4 regions of the Enterobacter sp. K510 genome follow, and region 2 is predicted to be linked to each of the others. Evidence: predicted binding sites of a transcription regulator. Region 2 holds the regulator's gene; each other region holds the start of a gene.

Region 1 (4,143 bases), on a different contig from region 2:
TTTCATTGTGGCCATCGGGGCTGTTCCTCTCAATGCACATTCCTGCCGATGTCTTGCCCATTTCTCCATGTCGCTGGAGAATATGCACAGAAATACGCACACTGTATTCGTCAAAAAAACCATCCGGAGTGGCGTGAAATGAACCGCGAAGAAATATGTCTGCACCTGACAGAACAGGTTAAGCGACTGAAAATTCATGAGAACAGGCTGAGCGAGCTGTTGCCGGATATCCGCCTGCTGTACGGCACGCAGCCGGGCACGCGCACGCCGGTGATGTACCAGCCGGGCATAGTGATCCTCTTTTCCGGGCATAAAACGGGCTATATCAACGACCGTGTATTTCATTATGACGCCAACGAATATCTGCTGCTTACCGTGCCACTGCCGTTCGAGTGTGAAACCTTCGCCACCCCGGAAGTGCCGCTGGCGGGGATCCGCGTCAATGTGGATATTCTTCAGCTTCAGGAACTGCTGATGGATATCGGCGAGGACGAGCATTTCCGGCCAGCGCTGGCGGCAAGCGGCATTAACTCCGCCACGCTGTCCGATGAAATTCTCTGCGCGGTGGAGCGCCTGCTTGACGTGATGGAGCGCCCGCTGGATGCGCGTATCCTCGGCAGGCAAATCGTGCGGGAAATTCTCTATCATGTGCTGACCGGCCCGCGCGGCGGCGCGCTGCTGGCGCTGGTAAGCCGTCAGACACACTTCAGCCTGATCAGCCGCGTATTAAAACGCATCGAAAGCCAGTACACGGAAAACCTGAGCGTTGACCAGCTGGCGGCCGAAGCCAACATGAGCGTCTCGGCGTTCCATCACAATTTTAAAGCCGTCACCAGCACCTCGCCGTTGCAGTATCTGAAAAGCTACCGTCTGCACCGGGCGCGCATGTTGATGATCCACGACGGTATGAAAGCCAGCGCGGCGGCCATGCGGGTGGGATATGAAAGCGCCTCGCAGTTCAGCCGCGAGTTTAAACGCTATTTTGGCGTGACGCCGGGAGAGGATGCGGCCAGGATCAGGATGATGCAGGGGACGTAACAACCCCCTCACCGCGAGGTGAGGGGATAAAAGTCAGGCGTTGCAGTATTTCTTTTTGATCACCACGATCACTGTGCCCAGTAACCCGGCGACCAGCAGGAATACGGGCAGGATCATCAGGAAGGTCATCACCTGATCTTCATGGCGCTTCACGAAAGGGATCATGCTCAGCGCATAGCCCAGCGAGGTCACCGCGCCCACCCACAGCAGCGCGCTCAGCCAGTTAAAGAACTGGAAGCGGCGGTTGGAGAGGCCGGAGATGCCCGCCATCGTTGGCAGCAGCGTACGTACGAAGGCCAGAAAACGCCCGGCCAGCAGCGCCAGCAGGCCATGCCGCTCGAACATGCAGGTGGCCCGCTCGTGGTATTTAACCGGCAACTGCGCCAGCCAGCTTTTCACCACCCGCGTATTGCCCAGCCAGCGGCCCTGAATATAGCTCAACCAGCAGCCCAGACTGGCGGCGGTGGTGAGGATCACCAGCGCCGGTATAAAGTCCATCACGCCGCGGGCGATCAGCGCTCCGGTTAAGAGAAGCAGACTGTCGCCTGGCAGGAAAGAGGCCGGAAGTAATCCGTTTTCCAGAAACAGTGTCGCAAACATCACGAAGTAAACGACACCGACAACATGTGGATCAGCTAACGCCGCGAAATCATGATGCCAGAGCGCGGCGATAATATTTTGAATAACTACCATGGACTTTCCTGTGGAACCGCATATTGAGCGCTATTGTACGCCTGAAATGTCAAGGACACCTTGATCCCCCACGCAAGAAATGCAGACGAGTCTGCTGGTCTGGAAAGATTTCTTGTCAGGCTGCTAACTTTACACGATGCGCTCAAATCCCGCTGCTAAATCAGCACGTAAATCATCAACGTTTTCTAAACCTATATGCAGACGGATAAGTGTGCCAGTAAAGTCGACCTCGGCGCCCGGACGGATCGCCGCAATATGCTCCGGCTGGTTCGCCAGGATCAGCGATTCATAGCCGCCCCAGGAGTAGGCCATGCTGAACAGCGTGAAGTAATCGAGATAAGCCGCCAGCTCCTGATTATTCAGCCTTTTACGCAGCACAAATGAGAACAGGCCGCTGCTGCCGGTAAAATCGCGCTTCCAGAATTCATGTCCTTTACTGCCCGGCAGCGCAGGGTGATTCACGCAAGCCACCTGCGGATGCGCCGCCAGCCATTCGGCGAGTTGCAGGCTGCTTTCATGATGCTGGCGCAGACGCACGCTCAGGGTGCGCAGGCCGCGGCTGGTCATATAGGCGGTGTCAGCGTCCACCATTTGCCCCATCAGGTAGGCGTTCTCGCGCAGTTGCTCCCAGCAGCGGGCATTCGCCACCGCCGTGCCGATCATGCCGTCGGAGTGGCCAATCAGGTATTTGGTGGCCGCCTGAATGGAAATATCAATGCCGAAATCCAGCGCTTTAAACAGGATGCCCGCCGCCCAGGTGTTGTCGATCATGATGATCGCCTCCGGGGCCACGCGCCGCACCGCAGCAACAATCGCCGGCACGTCGTGCACTTCCATGGTGATCGAGCCGGGGGATTCAAGGAAAACGATGCGGGTATTGGGTTGGATGAGTCCGGCAATGTCGCCGCCGATCAGCGGGTCGAACCACCCGGTGGTAACGCCCATTTTCGCCAGGATTTTTGTGCAGAAATCCTGCGTAGGTTCGTAGGCGGTGTGGGTCACCAGAATATGATCGCCCTGTTCAACAAACGCCAGAATGGTATTCGCCACGGCAGCCGCGCCGCAGGGGAAGAGCGCGCAGCCCGCGCCGCCTTCCAGTTCGCACATCGCTTCCTGTAAGGAGAAATGCGTCAGGGTGCCGCGACGGCCATAAAACAGCTCGCCGCTGGCGCGACCTCGCGTGGCCTGCTTTTTTGCTTCCACCGTGTCGAACACCAGAGAAGAGGCGCGCTGGATAACGCTGTTCACCGCACCCTGAGTATATTTTTTGCTGCGCCCGGCATTCACCAGCGCGGTATCAATGTGCTTCGCTGCCATAATCGAAACCTGTTTTTATACGTCTGGATGTCCAGACTACCATGAATGCCCGATTCTGCATCCTGAGGGTTATTCATTCAGCACAATATTTTCTGAAAATGGCCCGATGAAAGCTTTTACTGAGTAAGCGCAATGAAAATGCACAGGAATAGGGGCATCATGTAAATACTAATGAGAACTACTATCAATTCGACGCTGTTTTGATATTATTATGCTCAGAATTTGTGATTTATGTCCGGAGATACACAGTGGGTAATAATTTGATGCAGACGGACCTCTCCGTCTGGGGTATGTATCATCATGCCGATATTGTTGTAAAAATCGTGATGATTGGCCTGATCCTGGCGTCAGTAGTCACCTGGGCAATTTTCTTCAGCAAAAGCGTTGAGCTGATCTCGCAAAAGCGCCGCCTTAAGCGCGAACAGCAACTGCTCGGCGAAGCCCGTTCGCTGGATCAGGCGAGTGAAATCGCCGCCTCCTTTAAGTCTAAAAGCCTCAGTACGCTGTTAATTAACGAAGCGCAGAACGAGCTTGAGCTCTCTGCCGGTTCGGAAGATAACGAAGGCATTAAAGAGCGTACCGGTTTCCGCCTTGAGCGCCGCGTGGCGGCTGTGGGCCGTCATATGGGCCGTGGGAATGGCTATCTGGCGACCATTGGCGCGATCTCGCCCTTTATCGGCCTGTTCGGTACCGTATGGGGCATCATGAACAGCTTTATCGGTATCGCCCAGACGCAGACCACTAACCTGGCGGTTGTCGCGCCTGGTATCGCGGAAGCGCTGTTAGCCACGGCCATTGGTCTGGTTGCCGCTATTCCGGCGGTGGTGATCTACAACATTTTCGCCCGCATGATCGGCAGCTATAAAGCCTCGCTTGGCGATGTCGCCGCGCAGGTGCTGTTACTGCAAAGCCGCGATCTTGATCTTGCCGCCAGCCCGACGGCTAAACCGGTGCACGCTGCACAGAAATTACGTTTAGGTTAATGTCCTATGGCAATGCGTCTTAATGAAAATCTGGACGATAACGGCGAAATGCATGAAATCAATGTGACGCCCTTTATCGACGTCATGCTGGTACTGCTGATTATCTTTATGG
Region 2 (4,143 bases):
TATCCGTGGGCATTGCGCCACCACCATATCATTAAGTTTCAAGAGGTTATTTTACTCATGGCAATCACAGGCATTTTTTTCGGCAGCGACACGGGTAATACCGAAAATATCGCGAAAATGATCCAAAAGCAGCTTGGTAAAGATGTTGCGGACGTGCATGACATCGCCAAAAGCAGCAAAGAAGATCTCGAAGGTTACGATATTCTGCTGCTGGGCATCCCGACCTGGTACTATGGTGAAGCGCAGTGCGACTGGGACGATTTCTTCCCGACGCTGGAAGAGGTCGATTTTAACGGCAAATTAGTCGCCCTGTTCGGCTGTGGCGACCAGGAAGACTACGCGGAATATTTCTGCGATGCGCTGGGCACCATCCGCGACATCATTGAGCCGCGCGGCGCGACTATCGTCGGTCACTGGCCGACCGCGGGCTACCATTTCGAAGCCTCCAAAGGTCTGGCGGACGACGACCACTTCGTCGGTCTGGCCATTGATGAAGACCGCCAGCCGGAACTGACCGCTGAGCGCGTGGAAAAATGGGTGAAGCAGATTTCTGAAGAACTTCATTTAGATGAGATCATCAACGCCTGATTTTTGTGCGGCGTAACCTGTTGGCTGCGCCGCATTAATAGATATAACCAATCAAAATAATTGCTACAATTTTTTAACTTTCGCACGCATACCTGTACAATATCCCCTGATTGAACGTGATTGCTTACGGGTTTGTTAGTGACACCACGTTTTATACGCATACTTTGCTTGAGGACTTGCAGTTTTCATTTAGGCATGGCAGTTCTATAATGAGACGCATTAACTCAACGTCATTCTCATTAACTTCCATTTTGGAAGTGAATCGTTTAGCTACAGGACAGATTCCGCATGACTGACAATAACACCGCACTAAAGAAGGCTGGCCTGAAAGTCACGCTTCCTCGGTTAAAGATCCTTGAGGTACTCCAGGGACCTGACAACCACCATGTCAGTGCGGAAGATTTATACAAACGACTGATCGACATGGGCGAAGAGATTGGCCTGGCGACGGTCTACCGCGTGCTTAACCAGTTCGATGACGCCGGTATTGTGACCCGTCATAATTTCGAAGGCGGTAAATCTGTTTTTGAACTGACGCAGCAGCATCACCACGATCACCTGATCTGCCTCGACTGCGGCAAAGTGATTGAATTCAGCGATGATTCTATTGAATTACGTCAGCGTGAAATCGCCGCTCAGCACGGGATCCGCCTGACCAACCACAGCCTTTACCTCTACGGCCACTGCGCTGAAGGCGATTGCCGCGAAAACGACACCGCACACGATATTCGCAAATAACGTTGCTGCACATTGCCCGACGGCGCAAGCTTGCCGGGCCTGCGTTATATTGTAGGCCGGGTAAGCGTCAGCGCCACCCGGCAACCCCGCCAGAATTAAATCTCAATCACCGCACGGCCACGGATCTGCCCGTTCAGCAGTTTTTCCGCCACGTCAATGGCATCGCTCAGCGGATAAGTGGCACTCAGTTTTTCCAGCGCCGCAGGCGTTAAATACTGACAGGCTTTCTCCCAGATCGCCGGACGTTTTTCGCTGCTCACCATCACGCTGTCGATACCGCGCAGCGTAACGCCGCGCAGAATGAAAGGCGCCACTGTCGCCGGGAGATCCATACCCTGCGCCATGCCGCACGCCGCGACTATGCCGTCATAACGGACACTGGCGCAGACGTTGCTCAGCGTATGGCTGCCGACGGTATCGATCGCCGCCGCCCAGCGCTCTTTCTGTAACGGTTTACCCGGCGCGCTCAGCTCATCACGGTTGATAATGTCGCTGGCCCCCAGCTGTTCGCGCATCCATCCGGCTTCCTGCGGACGGCCGGTCGACGCCACCACCTGATAGCCCATGGCAGAAAGAATGATCACCGCGCAGCTGCCCACGCCGCCGCCCGCGCCGGTCACCAGCACCGGGCCGTCTTCAGGCTTCACGCCGTGATCCAGCACCGCCTGCACGCACAGCATGGCGGTAAAGCCCGCCGTACCGATAGCCATCACCTGTTTTGCATCCGCGCCGGACGGCATTTTCGTCAGCCATTCGCTTTTGACCCGCGCCTTGCCTGCCAGTCCGCCCCAGTGACGTTCGCCCACGCCCCAGCCGGTCAGCAGCACGCGGTCGCCCACGGCAAACGCCGCGCTGTCGCTGGCGGTTACGGTCCCGGCGAAATCAATACCCGGCACCATAGGGAACTGGCGCACAATCGGGCCGCGACCGGTAATAGCCAGCGCATCTTTATAGTTAATGGAGGAGTATTCCACCGCGACGGTGACGTCACCTTCCGGCAACGCCTGCTCGTCCAGCTCCACCAGGGATGCCGAATACTGTCCTTCCGCTTTATCAATCTGAATGGCTTTAAACATGATGACCTCATTACATTAATCAAACTTGCCAGTCGCGACGGCCTTTGCGGGCCGATCGTCTACAATTACCAGCGACGTTAATACCCCCAGGCGCTGACGGCAAGCTTTATCAATCCGTTAGCTTAGAAATTAATTAATTATTAATTTATGAGTTAAGACTATTCTTAGATTGATGGGGTGATAATCATCCGATACATTTACCCTCCCTGCGGCTAAGTGGAAGCTTACGTTGTGAAAAATAAATTAATACTCACCAATTTATTAACAAATCACTATGCAGATCATTGTTAATAACTGGAAAGTTGAGCCGTCGTTAAACGGTCTGGTACACCGGGAAACGGGGGAGATCCGCCGCCTTGGTGAATTCCATTTTATTATGCTCGAAACGCTGGTTAATCATGCCGGGGAGGTGGTGTCGCGTGATTTTCTGATGAGCGAAGTATGGAAAAACCGCGTCGTCGGAAATAACAGCCTGCTGACCGCTGTCTATGCTCTGCGGGTAGCGCTGGGGGACGACGGCCGGGTACAGGAGATCATCAAAACCATCCCGAAAAAAGGCTATCTGCTGAATAAAGACTTTGTCGTCCTGCTGCCGGATGAGCCGCTCTCTGCGTCCCAGCCCCTGACTCAGCCCGATCCTGAACCGGTTGCCGACGTGACGGATGCCCCGCCCGCCAGCGCGCCTGCGCCGCGCAATAAACACCGCCTGATTGTCCTGGCGGCGCTGTTGCTGCTGCTTGGCTGCGGGCTTATCTGGCTGATTTACCCCGGGGGTCAGAATTCTGCGCCGCTTGCCACTTCCCGTCTGTCGATTAAAGAAGAGCTGTCGCCGCAAAATGACAAAATTAAATTATTTCGACTGCACCGCACGGGGGTGAATACATCAGGCGCGGTATTGTCGTCGCATATTGCGGAGTCGCTGGAAGGCATCAATATGCTGCTTACGGCGCATAAGGCAACGCTGACGATTTATTATTACGGGGCGGTACAAAAAATGTCGGTGATCCTGCTGGTGCAAAATCAGTGCGGTAAAGAATATCAGTTGTTAATGGAAATTCGCAGCTGGCAACAGGATGTTAAAAAACTGGGTCAATTAATTCACAAGGAAACGGAGCGCACGCTTAATGAAATGCCTGCCTGTTCGTAATGTTATCGCGGGTCTGCTGCTCGCCGGTATCGCCGGTAGCCTTCAGGCCGCGCCCGTTATTGCCCGCACCCAGGTCGGGATTTACGATCTGGCAACGGCTGAACACGCGGTTTATAACCTGACCACCGCCCCCGCGGAGCGGGGAGCGCGCCTGGTCCTGACCCGGCCAGGGGATGAGGCTTTTGCCCTGCAGATGCAGCTGATCGCCTGTACCGCCCCCGGCGGCGAGCAGAGCGGCGAATCGTTTTTACGTCTGCAGAATGCTCATGTCACCGGCACGGACGCCACGCTGTTCCCGGTGCTGGGCTTTATCAATGATAACGATCTGCAAAGTGTGAGCGTGCCGCTGGGCGACGCTCGCCAGCTGCTGTTTAATCAGGACAGCGCCACCATGTTGATCACCGAAAAAGGCCTGCTGCAACCTGACGGGCAGCCCTGCCCGAAACGTTAATCCAGCAGGCTGCGCACCGTCAGCTTCGACAGATTCGCCTGGCCATTAATCGCCTGCGCCAGCACCTCATAATTATGGCTGGCCGCATCCAGGGTTCCCGCCAGCCGCGCGGAGGCCTCCACCGCACTCTGCGACTGCGCAAA
Region 3 (4,143 bases), on a different contig from region 2:
AGTCACGGCGCAAAAAGTGATCGTCAGCGAAGCGGGCGCGTCTGTCTATTCCGCCTCTGAACTGGCGGCGCTGGAGTTCCCGGATCTGGATGTCTCCATCCGTGGCGCGGTGTCTATCGCCCGTCGTTTACAGGATCCGCTGGCGGAGCTGGTGAAAATCGATCCGAAATCCATCGGCGTCGGCCAGTACCAGCACGACGTCAGCCAGTCACAGCTGGCGCGTAAGCTCGATGCGGTGGTGGAAGACTGCGTAAACGCCGTGGGCGTCGATCTGAATACCGCCTCCGTACCGCTGTTAACCCGCGTGGCGGGTTTAACCCGCATGATGGCGCAGAATATTGTCGCCTGGCGCGATGAGAACGGGCAGTTCCAGAACCGCCAGCAGTTGCTGAAGGTGAGCCGTCTGGGGCCGAAAGCCTTCGAACAGTGCGCGGGCTTCCTGCGCATTAACCACGGCGATAACCCGCTGGATGCGTCAACGGTGCACCCGGAAGCCTATCCGGTGGTGGAGCGCATTCTGGCCGCCACCGAGCAGTCATTGCGCGATCTGATGGGTAACGGCAACGAGCTGCGTCAGCTGAAAGCCTCCGACTTCACCGATGAGCGTTTCGGCGTGCCGACGGTGACCGATATCATCAAAGAGCTGGAAAAACCAGGCCGCGATCCGCGTCCGGAATTCAAAACCGCGACCTTCGCCGAGGGCGTGGAAACCATGAACGACCTGCTGCCAGGCATGATCCTTGAAGGCGCGGTGACCAACGTCACCAACTTTGGCGCATTCGTGGACATCGGCGTGCATCAGGACGGCCTGGTGCATATCTCCTCGCTGTCCAACAAGTTTGTCGACGATCCGCACAGCGTGGTGAAAGCCGGTGATATCGTCAAAGTGAAGGTGATGGAAGTCGATCTGCCGCGAAAACGTATCGCCCTGACCATGCGTCTTGACGAACAGCCAGGCGAAACCAGTTCCCGTCGCGGCAGTGGCCCGCAGCGCGAACAGGCCAGCCGCCCGGCAGCGCGCGGGGCGGCAAAACCACGCGGTCGTGATGCTCAGCCATCCGGCAACAGCGCGATGATGGATGCGCTGGCGGCGGCCATGGGTAAAAAACGTTAATCTTTTTTCGCCCTCTCCTGCGGGAGAGGGAATTAACTTTAAATAATTAATAAAACTTAACAGATCACTATTTTTCACATTATTAACACAATGCGTTAATTCTGGTTCCATTTAACTAAAATCATTTCCGCGCTTATTTTTGAGCTAAATCAAAAGTCCCGCATATTAATCGCCAATATAACATTCACACACATTTTATCCGTTGATGATAAAAACCATTCTCATTACCATTCTTTCAGTTGATTATTTTGTCACCGTCGCCGGGGTCGCTTATTCCGCTTTTCCTGAATGTTGACGACGCCCGGCACACTACCCTGATTTGCAAAATTAAGTAGGTCCCTATGGCATTCTCACCTGACAGCGCGTGGAAAATTACCGGTTTCGCCCCTGAAATCAGCCCGGCTTACCGTCAGAAACTGCTTTCGCTTGGCATGCTGCCGGGCTCGTCATTTAACGTGGTGCGCGTCGCGCCCTTCGGTGACCCTGTACATATTGAAACCCGTCGGGTCAGCCTGGTATTACGAAAAAAAGATCTGGCGTTATTAGAAGTGGAAGCGGTATCCCGTTAATAAGCGACTGACTCACAGAGCGCAGCAATACTATGAAAAAATTAACCCTTGGTTTAATTGGCAATCCTAATTCCGGCAAGACAACTTTATTTAATCAGCTTACCGGCGCACGTCAGCGTGTCGGTAACTGGGCGGGCGTCACGGTGGAGCGTAAAGAAGGGCTGTTCTCCACCACTGACCACGCGGTAACCCTGGTGGACCTGCCTGGCACCTATTCTCTGACCACCATTTCGTCGCAAACCTCTCTCGATGAACAGATCGCCTGCCACTACATTCTCAGCGGCGAGGCGGACATGCTGATTAACGTAGTGGATGCGTCAAATCTGGAGCGTAACCTCTACCTGACGCTACAGCTGCTGGAGCTGGGCATTCCCTGCATCGTGGCGCTTAACATGCTCGACATTGCCGAGAAACAGCAGATCCGCATCGACATCGATGCCCTGTCCGCCCGCCTGGGTTGCCCGGTGGTGCCGCTGGTATCAACGCGCGGGCGCGGTATCGACGCCCTTAAGCTGGCGATTGACCGCCACCAGCAGAATCAGGCTATCAGCCTGGTGCATTATGCGCGTCCCCTGCTGCGGGAAGCCGCCATGCTGGCGGAAACCATGGATACACAGATGCCGGAACAACAGCGTCGCTGGCTGGCGTTGCAGATGCTGGAAGGCGATATCTACAGCCGCGGCTACGCGGGCGATGCGGCGCAGCATCTGCCGCAGGCGCTGGCGCGTCTGAAAGAGGAGATGGACGATCCTGCCCTGCACATCGCCGACGCCCGTTACCAGACCATCGCGGCCATTTGCGATGCGGTGAGCAACACGTTAACGGCGGAGCCGGGGCGCTTTACCGCCGCCATGGATAAGATCGTCCTCAACCGTCTGCTCGGGCTGCCGATCTTCCTGCTGGTGATGTACGTGATGTTTGTGCTGGCCATTAACATCGGCGGCGCGCTGGCGCCGATCTTTGACGCCGGTTCCGTGGCCATTTTCATTCACGGTATTCAGTGGATTGGTTACACGCTGCACTTCCCGGACTGGCTGACTATTTTCCTTGCCCAGGGGCTGGGCGGCGGTATCAACACCGTGCTGCCGCTGGTGCCGCAGATCGGCATGATGTACCTGTTCCTGTCATTCCTTGAAGACTCCGGCTACATGGCGCGCGCGGCCTTTGTAATGGATCGCCTGATGCAGTCGCTGGGGCTACCGGGCAAATCCTTTGTGCCGCTGATTGTCGGCTTTGGCTGTAATGTGCCGTCGGTAATGGGCGCCCGCACGCTGGATGCGCCGCGTGAGCGCCTGATGACCATCATGATGGCACCCTTTATGTCCTGCGGCGCGCGGCTGGCGATTTTCGCCGTCTTCGCCTCGGCCTTCTTCGGGCAGCAGGGTGCGCTGGCGGTGTTCTCGCTCTATGTGCTGGGGATCGTGATGGCTATTCTCACCGGCCTGATGCTCAAGCACACCATTATGCGCGGCGAAGCCTCGCCTTTTGTGATGGAGCTGCCGGTGTATCACGTCCCGCACCTGAAAAGCCTGCTGCTGCAAACCTGGCAGCGTCTGAAAGGCTTTGTGCTGCGCGCGGGTAAGGTGATTGTGGTGGTCAGTATTTTCCTCAGCGCCCTGAACAGCTTTACGCTTGGCGGCCAGGCGGCTACGAGCATCAACGACTCGGCGCTGGCATCGGTCAGTCGGGTGTTCACGCCGCTGCTTGAGCCTGTCGGCGTGCAGGAGGATCACTGGCAGGCGACCGTCGGTCTGTTTACCGGCGCGATGGCAAAAGAAGTGGTGGTCGGGACATTAAACACCCTCTACACCGCCGAAAACATTCAGGACGCGCCCTTTGATGCAGCGCAGTTCAGCCTGACGGACGAACTGCTGGGCGCCGCGCAAGAAACCTGGCAAAGCCTGGTGGAAACCTTAAGCCTGAGCACGCTGGCTAATCCGATCGAAGCCAGCAAAGGCGACGGCGAAATGGCCACCGGCACCATGGGCGTGATGAGCGAGAAGTTTGGCAGCCCTGCCGCCGCCTACAGCTATCTGATCTTCGTGCTGCTCTACATCCCCTGTATTTCGGTGATGGGGGCCATCGCTCGCGAAGCGAGCCGCGGCTGGATGGGCTTCTCGATCCTCTGGGGGCTGAATATCGCTTATTCCCTCGCCACCCTGTTTTATCAGACCGCCACCTTTAGCCAGCATCCGCGCTACAGCCTGGTCTGTATCCTCGCGGTGATCCTGTTTAACGTGCTGGTGATTGGCGGCCTGCGTCGCGCCAGAAGCCGGGTGAACGTCGATCTGCTGGCGACGCGTAAACAGCTTGCCCGCTGCTGCGAAGCCAGCACCGGCAGCGACTGTCACTAAGGAGACACGCCATGGCCTCACTGTTTGAGATCCGCGATATGCTGGCCCTGCATGGCAAAATGGAGGCCAGCGCCCTGAGCGCTGCGCTGCATACGCCGCTGTCGAT
Region 4 (4,143 bases), on a different contig from region 2:
GGCCGATGAAGTCCAGAACAAAGGCCAGCCGCAGTCCCCGGATGTCCTGCTTGGCCCGCTGTTTACCGATGTGCAGACCGCCAAACTCTTCCCTGATCAAAAAACCTTCGCCGATGCGGTGCCGAAAGGCGATCCGCTGATGGTGCTGGCGGATTACCGCATGCAGCGCAACCAGTCTGGCTTCGATCTGCGCCACTTTGTTGACGTGAACTTTATTGTGCCAGGCGAAGGCAAAAAATATGTGCCGCCTGCCGGACAAAGCCTGCGCGAGCATATCGACGGTCTGTGGACCGAGCTGACGCGCACCACCGATACCGCCGGAAAATGGGACTCCCTGCTGCCGCTGCCGAAACCTTATGTCGTGCCGGGCGGACGCTTCCGGGAGGTCTATTACTGGGACAGCTATTTCACCATGCTGGGGCTGGCGGAGAGCGACCACTGGGATAAAGTGCAGGATATGGTCGACAACTTTGCCCATGAACTGGACGCCTGGGGGCATATCCCCAACGGCAACCGCAGCTACTACCTGAGCCGTTCGCAGCCGCCCTTCTTCCCCTTTATGGTTGAGTTGTTAGCCACTCACGAAGGGGATGACGCGCTGAAGCAGTATCTGCCGCAGATGGAAAAAGAGTATCAGTACTGGATGGAAGGCGCAGATGCCCTGCAACCGGGTGAAGCCAGTAAGCGCGTGGTTAAACTTCCGGATGGCTCGCTGCTCAACCGCTACTGGGACGATCGCGACACCCCGCGCCCGGAATCCTGGCTGGCTGACGTGACCACGGCGAAAAACAACCCTAACCGCCCGGCGACGGAAATCTATCGCGATCTGCGCGCGGCAGCGGCATCCGGCTGGGACTTCAGCTCCCGCTGGATGGACGATCCCGAACAGCTCGGCACTATCCGCACCACCAGCATTGTGCCGGTGGATCTGAACGCGCTGATGTACAAAATGGAAAAAATGATCGCCCGCGCCAGCCAGGCGGCCGGCGATACGGGCAAAGCGCAGAAGTTTGAAGCGCTGGCGAATGCGCGCCAGAAAGCGATGGAAGCCAATCTGTGGAATGACAAGGACGGCTGGTACGCTGATTACGATCTGAAAACCAAAAAAGTGCGTAATCAACTGACCGCCGCCGCCCTGTTCCCGCTGTATGTTAACGCGGCGGCGAAAGATCGCGCGGATAAAGTGGCCGCAGCGACCGAGGCCCGGCTGATCAAGCCAGGCGGCCTGACCACCACCACGGTAAACAGCGGTCAGCAGTGGGATGCGCCGAACGGCTGGGCGCCGTTGCAGTGGGTCGCCACCGCCGGTCTGAAAAACTACGACCACGAGAAGGCGGCGATGGATGTCACCTGGCGCTTCCTGAAAAACGTCCAGCATACTTACGACAGCAAGCAAAAACTGGTGGAGAAGTATGACGTCAGCAGCACCGGCACCGGTGGCGGCGGCGGTGAATACCCGCTACAGGACGGCTTTGGCTGGACCAACGGCGTGACGCTGATGATGCTGGATCTGGTCTGTCCGAAAACGCAGCCGTGCGATAACGTACCGGAGACGCAGCCCGCTGTGCAATCCACCGCGCAACCGGCTGCCGCGCAGTCATCTGCCCCTGCCCCGACGGCTGAAAAAGTCGCACAATAAGCGGTTCGCCTGCTACCAGATTTGGTAGCAGGTTTTAGTGTGCGAAATCAACACATTGCCCGGCGGCGCAGGCTTGCCGGGCCTACAGCAATCTCCTCACTCTCCCCTCGGTTAATCCCACACTCATTTTCCGTTGTATTCTTTAACGTTAACGATAATAATTCGCATTCCTTTTACATTTGTTAATACAAATTTCCCGTTTGTGGCGGAGGCTTGTTCCGCGCACAACGGTACTCAGGATCCCGGAATGACCACGACATTATCCCTGAAACGTTCGTCCCTGCTGTGCGCTCTTGCGCTGGCGCTTCCTCATGCGGTGCTCGCGGAAGACACCGTGGTGGTTACCGCCACCGCGCCTCAGTCAGCCATTGCGCCGACCGAAGGCTATACCGTGCAAAGCACCCGCGGCGCGACCAAGACCGATGAACCGCTGATCACTACCGGTCAGTCGGTGTCCGTCGTTACCCGCCAGCAGATGGAAGATCAGGGCGTGGCGACGGTGTCCCAGGCGCTGGCCTATACGCCGGGGGTTTATTCCAGCTTCGGCGGCGGCGCTACCCGCTTCGATACCGTTTCCCTGCGCGGCTTCCACGGCGGCGACGTGGATAACCTGTTCCTCGACGGGATGCGTCTGATGAGCGACGGCGGTAGCCACAGTGTATTGCAGGTGGATCCGTGGTTTATCGAACGTGTTGACGTGGTGAAAGGCCCGTCATCGGCGCTGTACGGTCAGAGCGTGCCGGGCGGGCTGGTGAATCTCACCTCCAAACGCCCGCAGTTCAAACAGGAAGGCCATTTCCGTCTCAGCGGCGGTACCCATAACACCAAAGGCGGCGCCTTCGATTACACCGACGCGATCAACGAGCAACTGGCGTTCCGCATTATCGGGATGACGCGCAGCAGCGATACCCAGTATGACAACACCCGCGAAGAGCGCTACGCCATCTCCCCGTCGCTGTTGTGGCAGCCGGATTCGGATACCAGCCTGCTGTTGCGCGCTTATCTGCAAAAAGATCCGACCGGCGGCTATCACGGCTCCCTGCCTCTCGACGGCACGCGCTTTGCCCACAATGGCCGCAAGCTCGACACCGGTACGAATGAAGGCGAAAGCGAAGACGGCTACCGTCGTCGTGAGCAGATCTACAGCCTGGAGTTCGATCACCAGTTCAACGACATCTGGTCAGTACACTCCAGCGGCAGCTATACCCATGCCAACGTGTCACTGGATCAGGTGTATCAGACCGGCTGGATCGACGGCGGCGATACGCTGTCCCGCGGCTATAGCGGCAACCGAGGCTCACTGGATGCGTGGTCCACCGATAACCGCGTACAGGCGGATTTCAATACCGGCGAGGTGGCGCATACGCTGATCCTCGGCGGCGAATACCATCGCTATCGCAACGATCTGTGGACAGGCGCGGGCAGCGCTTCGCCGCTCAACCCGTACACCGGTTATACCGCGCAGCATGGCCACGTTGTGACCTACAGCGATGACAACAACCGCCGCTATTACCAGACCGGCATCTATTTGCAGGATGAGATGGTGTGGGATCGCTGGCATATGGATCTCTCGGGCCGCTATGACCGCATCGTCTCTGAGCAGGTGAGCGACAGCAATGCCACCTCGAATCGTCGCCAGGATGACCATATCAGCGGCAGAGCGTCACTGCTGTATGCCTTTGAAAACGGCCTGTCCCCCTACATGAGCTACAGCCAGGCGATCACCCCGGCCTCGCTGCCAGGCGCGGACGGTACGCTGCTGAAACCGACCACCGCCGAGCAGTATGAAGCGGGTCTGAAATTCCAGCCGCCGGGCACCTTGGATATGTACAGCATTGCCCTTTACGACCTGACGCAGAAAGACGTCGCCACCCGCGATATTAATATCGCCACGGCGACCTATCTGCCTGCCGGGAAAGTGCATTCCCAGGGCGTGGAAATCGAAGCCCGTAACCAGTTAACGCCACGCCTGAGCACTATTGCGGGCTATACCTGGAATCGCCTGAAGTATCAGGATTCGCTCGATGGTAACAACGGTAATACGCCGCAGCTGACGCCGGACCAGATGGCCTCCTTCTGGGCAAACTATAAGTTTGATTATGGCCTGAGCGTCGGCGCGGGCGTGCGTTACATCGGCAAGCAGTGGGCGGATGATGCCAACTCATCGCGCCTGCCGTCGGCTACGGTGTTTGATGCTTCGGTGCGTGCGGATCTGGGCGAGTGGTCAGCGCCGCTGAAAGGGGCGTTCGTGCAGGTGAATGCCAATAACCTCGGGGATCGTGAATACGTGGCGGGATGCTACGGAACGAATAACTGCTATTACGCGGCGGAGCGCAGCGTGGTGGCGACCGTGGGATATGATTTCTAATCTGTAGTACTGGAAATAACAAAGGGGCGGCTTCTGGCCGCCCCTTTCGCGCTTAAGAACGCGATTTATCGCATCTCAGAATTCGTTAGCCCCGACGCAGCAAACGGAACAGCGCCAGTACCACAATCGCACCTAC

Evidence for each region. The regulator Fur, encoded in region 2, represses iron uptake genes when iron is present. The targets are predictions, from matches to a motif close to ATAATAATGAGAACNACTATCAA.
Region 1: exbB (tol-pal system-associated acyl-CoA thioesterase) is a predicted target of Fur. The motif match lies at 3,214-3,236, and genes of this name have one in related genera.
Region 3: feoA (ferrous iron transporter A) is a predicted target of Fur. The motif match lies at 1,323-1,345, and genes of this name have one in related genera.
Region 4: ACQUTD_RS05190 (TonB-dependent siderophore receptor) is a predicted target of Fur. The motif match lies at 1,791-1,813, and genes of this name have one in related genera.

The regions. Positions count from the first base shown of each region.
Region 1 covers NZ_JBNRLQ010000001.1:385,416-389,558, reverse strand. Annotated here, with positions in the region: gene ACQUTD_RS01780 (AraC family transcriptional regulator N-terminal domain-containing protein) at 139-1,038, shown strand; gene yghB (DedA family general envelope maintenance protein YghB) at 1,072-1,731, opposite strand; gene metC (cystathionine beta-lyase) at 1,861-3,048, opposite strand; gene exbB (tol-pal system-associated acyl-CoA thioesterase) at 3,297-4,031, shown strand; gene exbD (TonB system transport protein ExbD) at 4,038-4,143, shown strand, end outside.
Region 2 covers NZ_JBNRLQ010000011.1:10,590-14,732, reverse strand. Annotated here, with positions in the region: gene fldA (flavodoxin FldA) at 58-588, shown strand; gene fur (ferric iron uptake transcriptional regulator) at 877-1,326, shown strand; gene acuI (acrylyl-CoA reductase (NADPH)) at 1,422-2,402, opposite strand; gene ACQUTD_RS17985 (winged helix-turn-helix domain-containing protein) at 2,677-3,549, shown strand; gene ACQUTD_RS17980 (hypothetical protein) at 3,527-4,000, shown strand; gene ACQUTD_RS17975 (flagellar hook-associated protein) at 3,997-4,143, opposite strand, start outside.
Region 3 covers NZ_JBNRLQ010000005.1:323,827-327,969, reverse strand. Annotated here, with positions in the region: gene ACQUTD_RS11250 (Tex family protein) at 1-1,114, shown strand, start outside; gene feoA (ferrous iron transporter A) at 1,456-1,683, shown strand; gene feoB (Fe(2+) transporter permease subunit FeoB) at 1,716-4,037, shown strand; gene feoC ([Fe-S]-dependent transcriptional repressor FeoC) at 4,049-4,143, shown strand, end outside.
Region 4 covers NZ_JBNRLQ010000002.1:533,060-537,202, reverse strand. Annotated here, with positions in the region: gene ACQUTD_RS05195 (alpha,alpha-trehalase TreA) at 1-1,639, shown strand, start outside; gene ACQUTD_RS05190 (TonB-dependent siderophore receptor) at 1,887-4,007, shown strand; gene ACQUTD_RS05185 (GlsB/YeaQ/YmgE family stress response membrane protein) at 4,093-4,143, opposite strand, start outside.